DNA from 2 places in the Blautia sp. MSK18_10 genome. Region 1 is predicted to be linked to the other one. Evidence: riboswitches for the same ligand, from Rfam matches in the RefSeq annotation. Region 1 holds a riboswitch; the other holds the start of a gene.
The links. Region 1 has a riboswitch for FMN ahead of ribD (bifunctional diaminohydroxyphosphoribosylaminopyrimidine deaminase/5-amino-6-(5-phosphoribosylamino)uracil reductase RibD). Riboswitches for the same ligand answer to the same signal wherever they lie in the genome.
Positions count from the first base shown of each region.

Region 2: it holds a riboswitch for FMN, as region 1 does, so the genes downstream of both, LI074_RS00810 (ECF transporter S component) here and ribD (bifunctional diaminohydroxyphosphoribosylaminopyrimidine deaminase/5-amino-6-(5-phosphoribosylamino)uracil reductase RibD) in region 1, are expected to answer to the same signal.

Region 1 is NZ_JAJCGT010000018.1:31,271-40,412, reverse strand. Features, by position in the region: gene pckA (phosphoenolpyruvate carboxykinase (ATP)) at 1-1,603, shown strand, start outside; gene LI074_RS09065 (ketopantoate reductase family protein) at 1,741-2,652, opposite strand; gene LI074_RS09060 (RluA family pseudouridine synthase) at 2,829-3,878, shown strand; gene ribH (6,7-dimethyl-8-ribityllumazine synthase) at 3,875-4,342, opposite strand; gene LI074_RS09050 (bifunctional 3,4-dihydroxy-2-butanone-4-phosphate synthase/GTP cyclohydrolase II) at 4,457-5,656, opposite strand; gene ribE (riboflavin synthase) at 5,803-6,450, opposite strand; gene ribD (bifunctional diaminohydroxyphosphoribosylaminopyrimidine deaminase/5-amino-6-(5-phosphoribosylamino)uracil reductase RibD) at 6,431-7,540, opposite strand; FMN riboswitch at 7,785-7,899, opposite strand; gene LI074_RS09035 (AAA family ATPase) at 8,006-9,142, opposite strand, start outside.
Region 2 is NZ_JAJCGT010000001.1:179,986-189,127, forward strand. Features, by position in the region: gene LI074_RS00790 (glycoside hydrolase family 3 protein) at 1-2,257, opposite strand, end outside; gene LI074_RS00795 (NUDIX hydrolase) at 2,330-2,944, opposite strand; gene LI074_RS00800 (HI0074 family nucleotidyltransferase substrate-binding subunit) at 2,985-3,374, opposite strand; gene LI074_RS00805 (nucleotidyltransferase family protein) at 3,361-3,654, opposite strand; gene LI074_RS00810 (ECF transporter S component) at 3,856-4,491, opposite strand; FMN riboswitch at 4,629-4,762, opposite strand; gene LI074_RS00815 (hypothetical protein) at 4,894-5,373, shown strand; gene LI074_RS00820 (DUF5684 domain-containing protein) at 5,882-6,331, shown strand; gene LI074_RS00825 (SH3 domain-containing protein) at 6,461-7,357, opposite strand; gene LI074_RS00830 (transposase) at 8,173-8,766, opposite strand; gene LI074_RS00835 (hypothetical protein) at 8,727-9,142, opposite strand, start outside.

The DNA.
Region 1 (9,142 bases):
GGCAAAAATCGATTTAAGCAAGTATGGCATTACCGGAACTACAGAAATTGTCTACAACCCTTCTTATGAAGTATTATTTGAAGAAGAAACCAAACCGGAACTGGAAGGCTTTGAAAAAGGTCAGGTCAGCGAACTTGGTGCAGTTAACGTTATGACAGGTATCTACACAGGACGTTCTCCTAAAGATAAATACATCGTTATGGATGAGAACTCCAAAGATACAGTATGGTGGACAACAGACGAATACAAAAACGATAACCATCCTGCAACTCAGGAAGCATGGGATGCAGTAAAAGAAATCGCTAAAAAAGAGCTCTCCAACAAGAGACTTTTCGTAGTAGATGCATTCTGCGGTGCTAACAAAGATACTCGTATGGCTATCCGTTTCATCGTTGAAGTTGCTTGGCAGGCACATTTCGTAACAAATATGTTCATCCAGCCAACAGCTGAAGAACTTGAAAACTTCGAGCCAGATTTCGTTGTATACAACGCTTCCAAAGCTAAAGTTGAAAACTATAAAGAATTAGGCCTGAACTCTGAAACAGCTGTAATGTTCAACATCACAACTAAAGAGCAGGTTATCGTAAACACATGGTACGGCGGAGAAATGAAGAAAGGTATGTTCTCTATGATGAACTACTTCCTTCCACTGAAAGGCATGGCTTCCATGCACTGCTCTGCAAACACAGATATGAACGGCGAAAACACAGCTATCTTCTTCGGTCTTTCCGGAACAGGTAAAACAACTCTTTCCACAGACCCGAAACGTCTCCTGATCGGTGATGACGAGCATGGCTGGGATGACAACGGCGTATTCAACTTTGAAGGTGGATGCTACGCTAAAGTTATCAACCTTGACAAAGAATCTGAGCCGGACATCTACAATGCGATCAAACGTAACGCTCTTCTTGAGAACGTAACACTTGATGCTGAAGGCAAGATTGATTTCGCAGATAAGAGTGTAACAGAGAATACTCGTGTATCTTATCCGATCAACCACATTGAAAACATCGTTCGCCCGATCTCTTCTGCACCGGCAGCTAAGAACGTAATCTTCCTGTCCGCAGACGCTTTCGGAGTACTTCCTCCGGTATCTATCCTGACAGAAGCTCAGACTCAGTACTATTTCCTGTCTGGATTCACAGCTAAACTTGCTGGTACAGAGCGTGGAATCACAGAGCCTACACCTACATTCTCTGCTTGCTTCGGACAGGCATTCCTTGAACTGCATCCGACAAAATACGCAGAAGAACTTGTTAAGAAAATGGAAAAGAGCGGAGCAAAAGCTTACCTGGTTAACACAGGATGGAACGGAACAGGAAAACGTATCTCCATCAAAGATACTCGTGGTATCATCGATGCAATCCTTAACGGAGATATCCTTAACGCTCCTACTAAGAAGATCCCATTCTTCGATTTCGAAGTTCCAACAGAGCTTAACGGCGTAGACACAGGTATCCTCGATCCTCGTGACACATATGCTGACGCTTCTGAATGGGAAGAAAAAGCGAAAGATCTTGCTGGAAGATTCATCAAGAACTTCGCTAAATATGAAGGAAATGCAGCTGGTAAAGCACTTGTTGCAGCTGGTCCTCAGTTATAATTATAATTGCTGAATTAAAGTTAATTATAATTAAATTATAATTTTATTGTCCAAATGAGTACGAAAGGGATGCGAGTAATTCGCATCCCTTTTTCATGTTGTTTCGGTGGTCAAGCGGATATTCGCAATCCGCTTCGCTACAGGGCTCTGAGTTTTTCTGCCACTTTCTCATATGCGGGTACCGGAACGTGATATTCTTCTCCCATTCTTACTACTTCGTAAACTAATCCGTCAATTTCGGACTGTTTTCCTGCCATGATATCCCGCTGCATGGAAGTGGTTGCTTCCGGTGCGAGGTTGGAAAGGATTTTTAAATTTACTTCTGCCATATCTTTCTGGAAAGGAACTCCCATGGCTTCTGCAAGTGCTGCGATTTCTTTTATCATGGTCTTAAAAAGTTCTCTGGCTTCGCCTTCTTTCTGGAAATCTGCGGCAGTTGCGTGGTAATAGAGTCCTGCTGCCCCGATCGGGGATACATAGGAAAATTTCTCCAGTGCTTCACGGCGGATGTTTTCCGAAAGAGTCCCGTCGATATGACTGTCACAGAGGTCTTTCTGAATCTCTTTCAGTTCCGGTCGGAATTCTGCTTTGTCTCTTACGCCGAATACAATGTGCAGAATCTGTCCATGCTGGAGAAGTTTTCCCGGTTCTTTAATGTTGGCAGAAACATAGATGCAGCCGTCCGTTACCAGAAGATCCGGCAGTTCTTTCTGCATTTTTCCACCTGTTCCATATATATTCAACACTGGAATTACAATAGTATTTTTCCTGGCAATGCGTTTGATAAACGGAATCGTTTCCTGTAAGGAATAGCCTTTTACGCAGACAAAAATTACGTCCGGATGCTCTGCATAATGCTCCATATCTGTAGCAGGAATGCTTATGTTTTCCTCTGTTTTATCCCACATTTTCTCCAATGTAAGACCCTGTTTCTGGATCTTTTTCAGGTGTTCGCCTCTCGCGATCAGGGTTACGTCCTTGCCTGCTTTTTTCATATAATATCCGGTAACACCACCGGTTCCTCCGGCTCCAATGATTAAGTATTTCATATTTATTTTCTGCCCCGCTTTCATTGTTTTGATTCTTATATCATAGCACAATTGCAATTTTTCTTCAGTATATTTTATGCATTACGCTGACATAATTTTGCATTGACAGTTTATTTTTTGCCCTGTAATATCAATGGTATCAATATCAGAATATATTACGCAGGAAAAGTATTAAGATGGAACGATATCTGGAATTTAGAATAGATGAACAAACTACAGAACTTAAAACGGAAGCATTTCTGAAAAAGAATGCAGGACTTACAAAACGGCAGATCAGCCAGGCGAAGTTTCGACCGGACGGGATTACCAGAAACGGAGTTCGCTGTCGTGTAACTGAGACAATATATCCAGGCGATGTGATCCGCGTTTGTCTGGAGGAAGCCGGGACTGCTTCTGCGCATCTTGAAAATTATAATGACGGAATCAGAAGTAAGGATTTGTCGGATTTCCATTCCAACAGAGCTTCAGCTCCAGTTTCCGAAACTTCTTTTTCTCTGAATATTTTATATGAAGATACGGATATTCTGGCGGTTGATAAACCGGCAGGAATGGTTACGCATCCAACGGGAATGCATTATACAGACAGCCTCTCCAATCTTGTTGCCGGTTACTTTCGAGAGAAAAATGAACAGGTCTGTGTCCGCCCGGTGGGGCGGCTGGATCAGGAGACTTCCGGGATTGTGGTTTTTGCCAAAAATCAGGTAGCAGCTTCAAGGCTTCAATCTGTAAAATCTCCATGCAAAATTCACAAGCAATATCTTGCCGCTGTATCCGATACTTTGCCTGTAGATATGCCTGGTGTCTGGCATACCTTAGATTTACCGCTGATGCAGGACCCGGAGAATCATCTGAAAATGAAAACTGCTGCTGATCTTTCCTTACATTCATCTGCATTATCGGGAAAAATCAAAACAGCAGTTACTCATTATCATACTCTTTTTTCCAGTCAGGACTGGTCGCTTATCACACTTAAGCTGGATACCGGACGTACCCACCAGATCCGTGTCCATATGGCATCCACAGGACATCCTTTGCTTGGAGATACTCTTTATCATTCAGACGATAAAATATCTTCCTGTGCTTCCTTTTCCAGGGCAGCCCTTCATGCATGGAAAGTTTCTTTTCAGCATCCTTTCAGAGATGAAATGCTCCTTCTGGAAGCACCATTACCTTTCGATTTTCGTGAACTGGTTTCACTTTCAGGGTCTGACCTGTTGTCTATTTAAGCTTCAAGTTCTTTGATCAGATTTACCATTTCAATGGCACTGAGTGCACAGTCATAGCCTTTATTTCCTGCTTTTGTACCTGCGCGTTCAATTGCCTGCTCGATGTTTTCTGTGGTAAGTACTCCGAATAATACCGGAACTCCTGTTTCCAGTGATACTGATGCAATCCCTTTGGAAACCTCATTGCATACATAATCATAATGACTGGTATTTCCACGAATCACAGCACCTACGCAGATAACCGCATCATACTTTCCACTTTTTGCCATTTTAGACGCGATCAGTGGGATTTCAAAAGCACCTGGTACCCACGCTACCTGGATGTCCTCTTCTTTTACATTGTGACGTGTCAGTCCATCCATGGCACCACTTACCAGCTTGGAAGTTATAAATTCATTGAAGCGGGCTGCTACAATTCCTACTTTCATTCCATCTGATACTAATTTTCCTTCTAATGTTTTCATTTTTTCTGGTCCTTTCATCTGTAAATTTATATTTTTTAACCTGTACAGGTTTTTATATACGGTAAATTTTATTTTCGGGAACGTTATCGTTATATATGAAAATCCCCGCTGTATTTAATACTTCAGAATATGTCCCATTCGTAATTGTTTTGTCTTAAGATAACGCAGATCATACGCTGTGGCATTCATCTGTATCGGAACTCTCTGTTTGATCCTGATGCCAAATTCTTCCAACTGATAAACTTTATCCGGGTTATTTGTCAGCAGCCGCAGCTCTTTTACCCCAAGATTTCTCAGAATCTGCGCACCAATGTAGTATTCTCTTTCGTCTCCGGCAAATCCAAGTGCCAGATTCGCTTCGAGTGTATCCATTCCCTGTTCCTGAAGTTCATAGGCACGAAGTTTATTGATCAGTCCGATTCCTCTTCCTTCCTGTCTCATATAAAGGAGTATCCCTCTGCCTTCTTCCTCAATCTGGGCCATCGCCGCTGCAAACTGCTGTCCGCAGTCACAACGCTGTGATCCAAAAACGTCTCCTGTCAAGCACTCTGAATGCACACGGCACAGGACGTTTTCTCCATCTCCGATTTCACCTTTTACCAGTGCTACATGATGTTCCCCATTCAGGCGGTTTACAAATCCATACGCCATAAACTCTCCGTATCTGGTCGGCATTTTTGTGGTCGTCACGCGATCCACCAGAATATCATGGCATTTACGGTAATTCTGAATATCTTTAATTGTTATGAATTTAAGATTCCACTTTCCGGCAAGTTCCCGTAACTCAGAAGTCCGCATCATAGTGCCGTCTTCTCTCATAATTTCACAGCACAGCCCGCACTGTTTTAACCCTGCAAGTCTGCACAGGTCTACAGTTGCCTCTGTATGTCCGTTTCTTTCCAGAACACCGTTCTTCTTCGCCAGAAGTGGAAACATATGTCCGGGGCGTCTGAAATCTTCGGGTTTTGCATTCTCATCCACACATTTCATGGCAGTAACAGAACGTTCTGCCGCAGAGATTCCTGTAGTGGTGCTGATATGGTCTACGGAAACAGTAAAAGCAGTTTCGTGATTATCTGAATTTTCTGCTACCATCTGCGGGAACTGCAGTTTTCTTACATATTCCTCAGACATTGGCATACAGATAAGTCCTTTTCCGTGAGTTGCCATAAAGTTAATATTTTCTGTTGTGGCAAACTCTGATGCACAGATAAAATCTCCTTCATTCTCTCTGTCCGGATCATCCGTTACCAGAATAATTTTTCCATTCCGAAGTTCTTCCAGAGCTTCTTCTACTGAATCAAATCCGTTCATTTTTTCTCTCCTTATACAATATATTTTTCTGTTGTTAAGAGGGCAAAATCATTCGTATTGGCTGCTTATCTGGTTCGTGTCAGGCAGATAAAACATCCACTGTACAGTTCTGCATCAATCGAATAACCGCTTTGTGGTTAATTCTGTCAAAAGCCATACTTATTCAGAAAATCCCGTGTAATATTACTTTTTATCGGCTGTTCTTTCACAGGCGTTATTAATTTTTCCACGTATTTTCCAATTATGTCTGTCTCCAGATTGACGATATCTCCTTCTTTGCGTTCTCCGAGGACTGTAATCTTTACTGTATGAGGAATTGCAGAAATGGAAAAGTCTGTTTCTGAGACTTTTGCCACTGTAAGACTGATTCCATCAACTGTTACAGAACCTTTTGTCACAATATATTTCATAATTTGTGGTGAAGCCTGAATGGTGTACCAGACAGCATTATCATCTCTGCGAATTTCCGTGATTTTTCCTGTTCCATCCACATGCCCGGCAACAATGTGTCCTCCAAATCTTCCATTTGCAGGCATTGCCCTTTCCAGATTTACATGCTGTCCCAAAGAAAGCTGAATCAGCGCAGAACGATTCAATGTCTCATGCATCACATCTGCTGTAAAACCATCTTCCAGACATGCAGTTACAGTGAGGCAGATTCCATTTACAGCTACACTGTCCCCTGTTTTCAGATCATCCAGAATTTTCTCTGCCCGTATCGTAAATACTGCTGAATTTGCTCCTTTTTTTATTTTTTTCACAGTTCCCAGTTCTTCAACAATTCCCGTGAACATTACTCTTCACCTCACTCTCTATAAGAAAATCATCTCCTATTCTGATTATTTCGCTGTTTTTTAATAATATTGCGCTGGCAGGATCAGGAAATCCTTTTCCTTCTATCGGTGTCTTTGCACTTTCTCCCCCAAAAAGTTTGGGTGCTATATAGGTCTGGACTTTCTGAACAATACCGCTTTCGAGTGCTGACCAGTTTAAAGTGCCTCCTCCTTCCAGTAAGATACTGTCTATCTTTGCAGCTCCCAGAAGTTCCATTAGTCTGTTTAAATCTATGTGTCCGTTTTTTTCCGGGACATCCAGAACTTTACATCCCATATCTTCATAATTCTTTATCTTCTGCTGGTCTTTACTGCTGGTTGCAAAGATTGTTGGAATTGTTGATGCCGTTTTCACAATTCTGGAATTCAGTGGTGTCCGCAAGTGGGAGTCACAGATAATACGCACAGGATTTCTGCCGTTTTCCAGTCTGCATGTAAGCATCGGATCATCTGCCAGCACAGTTCCCACTCCAGCCATAATCCCTGTATATTTCAATCTCTGTTTCTGCACATGCATTCTGGCAGCTTCGCCTGTCACCCATCTGGATGCGCCTGTATAAGTGGCAATTTTTCCATCCATGGTCATCGCATATTTCATGACTACATATGGTTTTTGATTCTGTATGTAATAGAAAAATGCTTCATTGAGTTTATCGCACTCTTCTTTTAAAACGTTTTCCGTTACTTCGATCCCATGCTCTTTCAGAATCCGGATTCCTTTTCCTGAAACCAGGGGATTAGGGTCCGAGGAACCAATGATCACACGTCTGATCCCCGATTCCAGGATTGCATTGACACACGGAGGCTGTTTCCCGTAATGGCAGCAAGGTTCCAGAGTAACATATATGGAGGCACCTTCTGGCTGTTCTGTACATGATGCCAGAGCTTCCCTTTCTGCATGAGGTTCACCGTATTTTCTGTGATATCCCTGGCCAATGACTTTTCCTCTTTTGACGATCACGGCACCTACCATTGGGTTAGGTGCTGTAAATCCCATTCCTTTTTGTGCCAGTTCTAACGCCATTTTCATATATTGCCTGTCTTTTTCCATATCCGTTATATCTTTCAATCCCTCATCTCCTGTTCTTCTGATGGTACTGATGATACCAAAAAAGCCCCGGTGTCTTTCAACATCCAGGGCCTGTAAATTAATATCTGTTTGAATTATCTTCGTGTGAATCTGACTTTTTGCTTCATCATTAAAACTGCTTTGATGATATAAAAAAGCTCTGGAATAAATTTATTATTCCAGAGCAGTCGCTTTCACAGATCAGTTAATTCTTCTGTATCTCTACTACTATCTTCTTTCATCCAGACTGTACTGTCGGCTTCGGAATTGCACCGAATCATACCTTACGGCTCGTGGGCTTTACCACCGGTAGGGAATTGCACCCTGCCCTGAAGATCTTATTTTATTTTTATCAGCAATTTCTAAATTTTATCCTGCTGATGTCTGAAAGTATACTCTTAACTTTTATTTATGTCAAGATTTTTTCAAACATATAATTTCAGTTTTTCAGGAAAGTAATTCTCTTACCATCTCTGCATTGAATGTCACACCTGTCAGGTGGTCTACTTCAATCTGGTACAGGGCATTGGCTGCAATATGCTCTGCCGCCTGTTCCAGGTCACGGATTCCGCTGGTGTTTTTGTGTTTCTCAACAATAGCCTCCAGACCGTCTTCTGTCACTACGCATTCTTCTGCTTTGAGGCTCATACGTTTCAGAACTTTCGGAAGTACATATTTGGAGAAGATAATCTTCTTCTCTTCTGAGGTGTAATCCGGAATATCGATCACTGCAAAACGGGACATCAGAGGTGCGCTGATCTGGGATTTATCATTTGCTGTAGCGATCGGATAAACGCCCACTGTCGGCACCATACATTCCATGTAGTTATCTGTAAATCCAAGGTTGTCAAGCAGTGTCAGAAGTACATCTGCCGGGTTTCCGTTGCCCTTGCCTGATGCTGCTTTATCAAGCTCGTTGATGATGAATACAAGGTTGGATTCTCCTGCTGCTGAGAAGGCTTCCATGATGATTCCAGGCTTTGCGTTTGCATAGATCCTGGAGCTTCCTGTGAGCTGTTCCGGATCGTTGATGGAACTCATATCCAGAGTTGTCCACGGAAGTTTCAGGATACGGGCAACCGCATAGGCAATCTGAGATTTACCTGTACCTGCCGGGCCTACAAGAAGAAGTCCGTATGCCGGAAGTGTATGGGTACGGTTAATCTGAATGATCGTCTCAATGATACGCTGCTTTACAGATTCCATTCCGTAGAGTTCTTCGTCAAGGATTCTGCGGGCTTCCTGAGGATCAATTGCTTCAAAGTAATTACTCTTCCACTGTACATTCATCATAATGGAAAGAGCTCGCTGAGCATGGCGTCTTTCCTCCGGAGATACTTCGTGGGAACGGGCAACTGCAAGGTTTCTTCTTGCCCAGAGACGGATGTTGTCCGGAAGGGTTCTGCCTGCGCAGGTCATAAAATCAGTGATGCTCTGAATACTTGTCAGCTTCATTTCATCTCCTGTTTCTTCCTCATCTTCGTCTTCTGCGATCTCTGCCGGTGCACTGCTTGCAAGAAGTCTCTCGATCATAAACTGAAGAAATCCGTCCTCTGCGGAGAGCTTTGTGCCGCCGCCGAATGC
Region 2 (9,142 bases), on a different contig from region 1:
TCCACCAGTCTGTTGTAACCAGTCCGTCGAATCCCCATTCATCCCGGAGAATACCTGTCAGGAGTTCTTTGTTCTCTGAAGCGTGGATGCCGTTGATCAGGTTATAGGAGGACATAATTGTATATGGATGAGCCTCTTTTACAATGATCTCAAACTGTTTCAGATAAATCTCACGGAGTGCTCTCTCTGATACTCTGGAATCAGAATCCTTACGGTTTGTCTCCTTATTATTGGCTGCAAAATGCTTCACACTTGCTCCGATATGCTGAGACTGGATGCCTCTTACCATAGCTGCACCTGTCTTTCCTGCAAGGTACGGATCTTCAGAATAATACTCAAAGTTACGGCCACAGAGCGGGCTTCTGTGAATGTTGCAGGCAGGAGTAAGCCAGATACTGATATTATTTTCTTTTACTTCTTCCGCTCCTGCTTTACCAACTTTCTCTACCAGTTCTTCATCCCAGGTGCTGGCAAGAAGTGTGGCACATGGCCAGGCAGTTGTGTTCACTCCGCATTTCGGAAGAATACGAAGTCCGGCTGGTCCGTCTGCAGTCATCACATTCGGGACTCCGTATTCCGGAAGATTTCCCATTCCAAATGTATTGGCACATCCTGTGTTTGGCTGTCCGCCAAGGAGATTGATACAGTCATCCAATGTCAGGACATCCATAAACTCATCCAATGTCATTTTACCATCTGCTACATCAGAGAAGCGAACTCCCTTGGAATCAAGAAAATCAAGAAAGTCTATTCCTTTTTGTCCTCTTGTATCAGGGCATGGAAGACCGATGGCATATTTATCCTGTCTCGGAAGTCCTTCTTCTTCCACATATTCACGCTGTGGAAGTTCCTCATAAGAACCGTCCGCAAGCATACGTTTCTGAAGATGATATGGTGCTGCCTTCCGGCTTAACTGCTCAGTTACTGTATCTTCTTTTACTACATATGTAAAGTCAATCTTCGCTGCATCTCTTACGTTTGTACCAATATAGATTGCATATTCTCCTGCTTCCAGAACATATGCAGACTTGCATACTTTGCCCAGATCATCGTAAGACGCCATCTGATTTACAGGAAGTTTCAGGGTAAGAATCTGTCGTTCACCCGGCTGAAGAATGCTGGTCTTTTTGAATGCTCCCAGCACTTTCGCAGGCTTTCCGAGTTTACCCTGTGGTGCTCCGTAATAGAGCTGGATAACTTCTTTTCCCGCTTTTTTTCCGGTATTGGTTACTTCAGTAAGAACTGTGATCACACCGTTTTCTTCGGAAGCACCAGTCACCTTCCAGTCAAAATCTGTGTAGGAAAGTCCAAATCCAAACGGATAATTTACTCTCTTTGCTGCACCCGGAATTGTCTCAAAGTAACGGTATCCTACATAAATATCTTCTGTGTAATCCACATAGAATGCAGACTCATGGAAGTTTGCTGTGGATGGATAATCTTCCAGATCTTTTGCATAAGTATCGGATAATTTACCGGATGGATTAACATCACCACAAAGTATATCTGCTGTTGCAAGACCACCTTCCATACCGCCCTGCCATGCCATCAGTACTGACTGGATCTCATCACAGTCTCTGAACCATTTCGTGTCCACGATACCGCCAACATTCATCACTACGATTACATGTGGGAATGCTTTCTTTACTTTCTCTACCATGGCATTCTCTGCATTTGTCAGGCAGAAATCACCGTTTTCAAAAATCTTCGCTGACAACTCGGAGTTTCTTTTTTCCTCTCCGTCAAGAACGTATCCATCCTGTGCTGCTTCACATTTTCTGTCCCATCCTTCGCCTGAAAAACGGCAAATGGTAATTACTGCAGTATCTGTATATTCTCGCGCTTCATTCAGAAGTTCATCCGGAAGCTCCGGCTCAACTGTCATACCTGGTACTGCACCATCTGCGTATTGTTTCTGAATATCTTTTTCATAATATTTCGCAAGTTTATCGAAAACTTCTACTTTTCCCTCATCCTCTTTAATCTTCATGCCCTCATAAAGATTACGGATATATTCTACAGTTACATCGCCACTTCCTCCGCCGCCTTTTACGTAGTCTACAGTACCCTTACCAAAGAGTGCGACTTTCGTCCCTCTCCGAATCGGAAGTGCATTTTTCTCATTTTTCAGAAGGACCATTCCCTCTCCTGCTGCCATTCTGGAAAGTGCAATGTGTTCTTTACTTCCTGTAACTCTCCGTCCATCTTCTCCCAGCGGAAGCACAGGCTGGAAGAAGCTTCTCTGCCATTTTGCCATTATCTTAATTCTCCTTTAATTCTCCTTAGTCAAGCAGATAAAATCATCCGCTTCGCTACTTGCTTGATTTGGTTAAAGTTCTTCCTTCAAAAATGCAAAAGGTTCTTCATCCTGAAGGAAATGCATAAGCTGATATGCACACATGATCGCTACATTTTCTTCACGCAGAATCCTCTTTACTTCTTCTCTGTCAGCAAGTACAACTTCAATTTCCTCTGTGTCTTCCTGTGCATCTTTACTGATTTCACCTTCCGCATATCCATAAACAGTTGCGCAGGATTCATCTGTCATGCCAACCGTTGTGAAATAAGGTTTCTCAAATGCAGGATCTACTTTCAGAGGTGTGAATTTCAGTCCTGTTTCCTCGTACATTTCTCTTACTGCACCCTCATGGAATTCTTCGTTCGATTCTACCAGACCTGCCGGGAATTCGTAGATATATCCGCCAATTGCGTATCTGTACTGACGTACTAATACAACTCTGTCTCTCTTTTCCCCATAAAGACTGTAAATGATCACGCCATCCGGAGTGTTTTTACCTGTTTTTATCTTTAATTCGTTAATACTCTTCGCACGGGATGCCACGAAATATGACACAGGAGTGTTGTGAATGCTTGTTGCATTTAAATGGTACAAATTTAAAAATTTACAATCTGTCAGTTTTTCAATATTGTGTATCTGTCCCATAATGGATACTTCCTTTCGCTTTCTATACCTTCGCTGATTATTACAGCCAATTTTCTTCTATCTCTGTTTTTAGTTCGCAAAACATCTGATAAAACTCTTCTTTTGCATCAGCTATAATTCCTAACGCAATTTTCTGATTGTAAGAATGTGTAACATTATTTCTTGCCTGCAATGCACGAAGCCACTGCTCCTCATCTCTTATCATTCCTGCTTTATAGGCAGTCTTCAGAATGATTTTCGGTGAACCTGTTGCTCCCTCTGCATATCCATGAATCTCCAGTATTTCTTTCATCATTTTCCATGACTGCTCAAAACAAATTTCATACAATCCTACGAGTCCGGTAATCACTACATTATCATATGGTTCTTCATAATTATAAATATCTTTCATGTTAGACAGTGCATTGCAGAAATTCTCATATTTTCTCATACAAAATCCTCCCTTCCTTCTCTATAGATTCTCTTAATTCATCCTGCATGTCACGATCAAGATTTACAATATCATACTCCAGAAGAGTACTTGTCTCTTCATCCACATCTAACGCAAACCTTGCAAAATCTCCTCCTGTGACTGCAATATCTATATCACTTGTTCTTCTGAAATCCCCTCTTGCTCTCGAACCAAAAAGAATTACTTTTTCAATATCATATTTTTGCGCAAGGTTTCGGATTTCTTCTATAACTTCCGGTCTGATTCCTGTATCATTCATTTTATAAACCTCACATTCCGATGTTTATATCGTCTGTTTTATCTTACCATATTATCGTATCTTTTTTAAGTCTGTCTGACAATTTCCGTAATTATTTTTTACACATAAAAAGAAGAACAGCCGCAGATTTTTCATCATACGGCTGTTCTTCTTTTTTATTTATTGTACTGCCAATTTATTTATTCTTTATCAGATATAAAATCAATCTCCCTTGAGCACCACGCGGATTCTCTTATAAATCAGGAATACGATCAGGGATGTCAGAGCATATTTGAATATGTTGAATGGGAAAATGATCATTGCTGCAAATGTAAGAAGATTATTTACAGAACTGTGTACTGCACTTCCCATTTCGATAAATGCTTCTACCGGCATTCCAAAAGCCTTTCCGTATGCCGGAAGTAACACGAATGCATTGATAAAGCATGCAACTACTGCTGTAAGTACGGTTCCAACTGCCATTCCGATCACTGCATGTTTTCTGCTCTTAACAGATTTATAACGGTAGATCAGACCTGCCGGGACTGCAAATGTACATCCAAAAATGAAGTTTGCCACATCGCCTACACCTGCTGTCATAGAGCCCTTTGTTACCAGATGCACAAGAATTTTCACCAGCTCGATCAGTACACCTGCGATCGGTCCCATTGCAAATGAGCCAACCAGTACCGGGATTTCTGAAAAATCCAGCTGATAAAAAGTCGGTGCCAGGAAAGGAAGCGGAAACTCCAGATTCATTAAAATTCCTGCGATAGCGCCAAGCATGGCTATCTGTGTAACGGTTCTCGTCTTACTCCTTGCCATCGCATTTCCATTTCTTAATACCTGTTCACTCATACTGTTTCTCTCCTTTGAAATTATTCTTTGTTTAAAAGAAAATTCCACAAGCTTTTTATATAATGAAGATTTTCTTCAACATATAAAAAAACCCCGGATCATATATCCGGGGTAATGAGCACGTATGGTAAATATCGCGTGTTCTTCTCTCATCCAGACTATACTGTCGGTCCTGGAATTCCACCAGATCAGCCGCCGAAGCGGGTCGCGGACTATAACCGCCGGTAGGGAATCTCAGCTGATGCTGATCACCACAACCCCGAAGAATTTTCTTTTATTTGCGTCTGATTATACTACATACAGATATCTATTGTCAATACAACTATTCCATTACGCTCCTCTATTGACTTTGCTTTTCCAGGCTATTATAATAAATCCAGAAAACGAAAGGAGGTTTTCAATATGAAAACATGGACAAAGAAGTTCCAGAAAATGTTAACACTGATACTTGCCATCTGCCTCGTTACCGGCTGCATGGGATTCTCAAATGTGCAGGCAGCTACCGGAAAGTCAGGTACAACCTACTATGATACCTGCATAAATGGAAAAAAAGGCGGAACAATAACAACCAATGGCACAAAATACTATATGTCAGGCACAAGAAAGGCTATATGTAAGGGGAACACTCTGACAATGTATGCGTCATTTAATACTTCCAAAAACGGAATATTAAACAGCCAAAACAAAAAAGCATATATAAAATACGGAAAACATACATTTAAACTTACTTCCAAGACCAAATACTATTTTTCCGGAGGTGAAGCTCCCAACGATTATTGCTCAAAATCCGCTTTCATGTCTACCATGAGAAGCATGAATGGATTAGGTCTGCGCATTAAGGTAACCAATGGAAAAGTTGTTGAGATGTCTTTCAATTCATGATACCACAAAACCCGCAAAGCTGGAAATTCCCACTTTACGGCTTTTGTTTAACTTGTCATTATTTTTTCCGAAACCATTCTTTTTTCTCTGTTCTCACAACCCATCCCTGAGAAGATTTTCATCTTATCAGGCACTTTTCATAAGTCAGACGAATATTTGTAATATTAAAGCAGGAGACTCACTTCATTGATAAAATTTTACTCTGCCTGATCAATATTATCAACCCTACAGCCCGCTAATACAACCATTCCAGGATTAGAAAAACAGGAAATCACTGCCAGACAAATGAAAAATATATAATATCCCGGTATTTTGTAGTTCATAAGTATTGCTGCCATAGTTTTCACCTCGCTTATGTACAATCTTCTTTGATAATTGACGAACTACTGAGAATATGCTTTAATGGATTTAGCATAAATACTTCAGGAGAACAAACATAGTTCTCAACTATGCTTCTACACCAACGATACATGTATCATATCTCACAGAAAGAAATGGGGGAACACAAATGGGACTTATAGCTATCAGCAGCATGGTATTCTTAGGTGGTATGTATCTGATGATTGCATTCGCATGGTGGCTTCTGCAGATTATTGCCAACTGGAGAATCTTTACCAAAGCAGGGGAGGCCGGATGGAAAAGTATTATTCCAATATATGGCGATTATATTTCTTATAAAATCGCATGGCAACCTGCATATTTCTGGCTGACATTGGTTCTTGGAATCGTATCTTCCTGCTTACAGGGAACTCTTGAAACAAACGACAGTTTAATGATCTCCATGATCATCGTACTGATCAAAATCATACTTGCCATAATCAGCATTATGTACAGTGTTAAGCTTGCAAGAGCCTTCGGCAGAGGCACAGGATTCGCCATTGGTCTTATCTTCTTACCGCCAATCTTCATGCTGATCCTTGGCTTCGGCGATGACAGATATTATGGGGCAGATAAATAAGTATATATTAAATGGAAAATCCCCGGAACTTACGTTCCGAGGATTTTTACATATATACAGATTACAGTTTATTATAGAATTCTGTTGTCAAAATATTCTTTTACCGTTTCACAGCAAAAATCAGAATTGTCAGTCCACTGGAGCAGACAGATAACTTGCCAGACAATATCCAGATGAACCTTGATAATACACAGAAATAAATCCGTTTCCGGCATCTCCGAATGTAGCAACGGCTGTTCCCAACGGAATCTGACAAATTTCAGCAGCATTTACATCTGGATTTGTACGAAGAGTAATACTCTCATTACAGTTAATTACATATCTGGTATGTGGAATAGGTGCTCCTTCCGTCGGTTCCTGATATCTGGTGACCTGCGTCAGTGCAATCCATCCGTATGTACCATTATAATTTGTATAGCCCCATGAATTTCCATTGGAAGCCACTGCTTCCTGAGTTACAGTCAGAACTGTTCCGTTTGGAATCATGTCTGGAAGAACTTTGTCATACTCCACTCCTGCGCCACAGCGCATGTTTACACCGCCATCAGGAGCTGTTACTTCTACATCATAAGAATTTCCATGGGTTGGAATATCTCCCGGTGCAAGTAGTGCTATCTTATTAGCAAATTCTGTATAGTTTTCATTTGCATTAAGCTCCCTTGATTCTAGCAATGTTTGCACAATATCTTTTCCACTCTTTGTAATTCGTGTTATCTCCTGATATCCTTGATATCCATACAAAAAATACATTCCATTTCCATCTGGGGCTGTATAAAATAGTCCCTGTCTGCCTACATTTCCAATATAGCTCACATATTTTCCATCTTCCAATGTATAAATATCATTTACCCAATCAGCAAGGCAGGTGCCATGTGATATAAGCAACTCTCTTATTCCGTCCTGATCAATATCATATAAAGCCACGGAAATGCTAAAATCTCCGGAAATGGCTCCTGCATCTGCTATTACATTTTCGTATGCTGCGTACTCTGTCATATCTTTGTAATTCGTTGGATTTGATGCCATTACCTCGACATTTTGTCCTAATATTGAACTGGTTGTAATCAACAAACTGGCAACAATTGATATTTTAACTAAATTTCTATTCTTTTTCATAGCTATACCCCACTTTCACTCGTATACAATTCTGTTATTTACATCAAATTCATTACATTTTCAAGATGATCTGTAGTTCCATCACTTTCCCTTCTATTTGTTATCTTTTCTACACCCAAAACAGCATTAATATATCCATGTTTACATCTTATACTCTTTATTATACTTTTTCTTTTTCAAATACTCAATCATTAATCACCATTGAATAACTAATTGTTTTTTTCTTTCGTTACTGTTCAGACCCAATGTCATTAACTTAAGCAATTTGCTAATACTGCATTGATGAAAATATCAGCAGAAGGATTTGATTATGATAAAAAAGGGGATATTGAGGGATTAAGATACAATGTTTTACTGAAATTTGGGTATAACAAAAAGACAAAATCAATATTTAACATTGAAATTTGTCTAAAGATGAAATATAGTAATATATGAGTTAATGCTAATGTCTATAACAAAAACTCATCGGAAGTTTAAACCTATGCTGGCGGGCAAAGGTTCTTCCAGGTCTGATCGGCTCAATATTTCGAGCGATCAGACCTTTTACATTTATCTTTGTTATCCCATCGTGAATCCTAAAAAAATCCCTGCATGTTTTAAGCGCGGATGAATAATTCGCCTGATATTCATAAGCACGATCTTCCCGATCAATAGTTACATTTATGATTATGCTGGAACTGAAATTATATAGAATAACTCTTGCCCATACTTCCTGCACAATATAATCATATTTTTTTTGAGTGAAACGTTTTCAGACACATGGAATATTTTAAATCTCGGAAAGAGTTTTCCTCCTGCCATCTCAGATGATAAAGAGCTTTGAAATCTTCAGCTTTAAACTCTTCTTCTGGAAGATTCGTAGCAATGTTTTCATAAGAGCCATCATCAAGCTGTATGCGTAACAAACGTAAAGCAAGGTCATATTCCGTTCTTTGATCATTGAGATAATCCATCGGAGCATTCTGATAAATGTATCGGTATGAAGAGAATAGTTCAGGTCTGGAATATTTGCTTACAGCTTTAGACCTCGTCAGTATAAGAGAGATATCTTCATCAAAAGCTGGCAGGGTATCAACCGGATATCCCATCATTCCGGAAGCTCTTTTATCGTTACATCGGATAAGGAAGTACTGCCCCTTTTCAATCACATGGGCAAAGTTGTTGTAAGAAGTATAACCTCTGTCCCCAAAGAAAATGACTTTGTAGTGTTCAGGGATATCTGCAGAATCAACCATGGAACAAAAAGCAGAATACTCATTTCGCTTTCGGGCAGGCTGGACTAAAATATCAGTAAAACGCTTATCAAGTAAAGAAAACATAGCATTGATATGGATCTGATATGGATCTGGTTAAATCCTCTGGTAGATTTACCATTTGGTTCAAAATAGGTATCCTTATCTTCAGGGTTAAGGAAAATATCACAGGAAGAACCATCGCAGGCCCAGAATTCATATTTACCGTTATATAGTTTTTTAGGAAGTTTCCTGTTAAAAGCAAGAAGAAGATTCCGAAAAGCATCTTCCCTGATCTTTTTACGCTGTCTGTAAAAAGCCGCTTTGGAAGGTGCATCGATAGTACGTCCGAAAAAACGGTACAGTTCTTCCCTGATACAGTCAGCTTCCATAGTCAGAAACATCAGCATATAATCTTTAAAACCAAGTTTTCTGTTTCTGATAAAATCAACTCCGGGTTTGA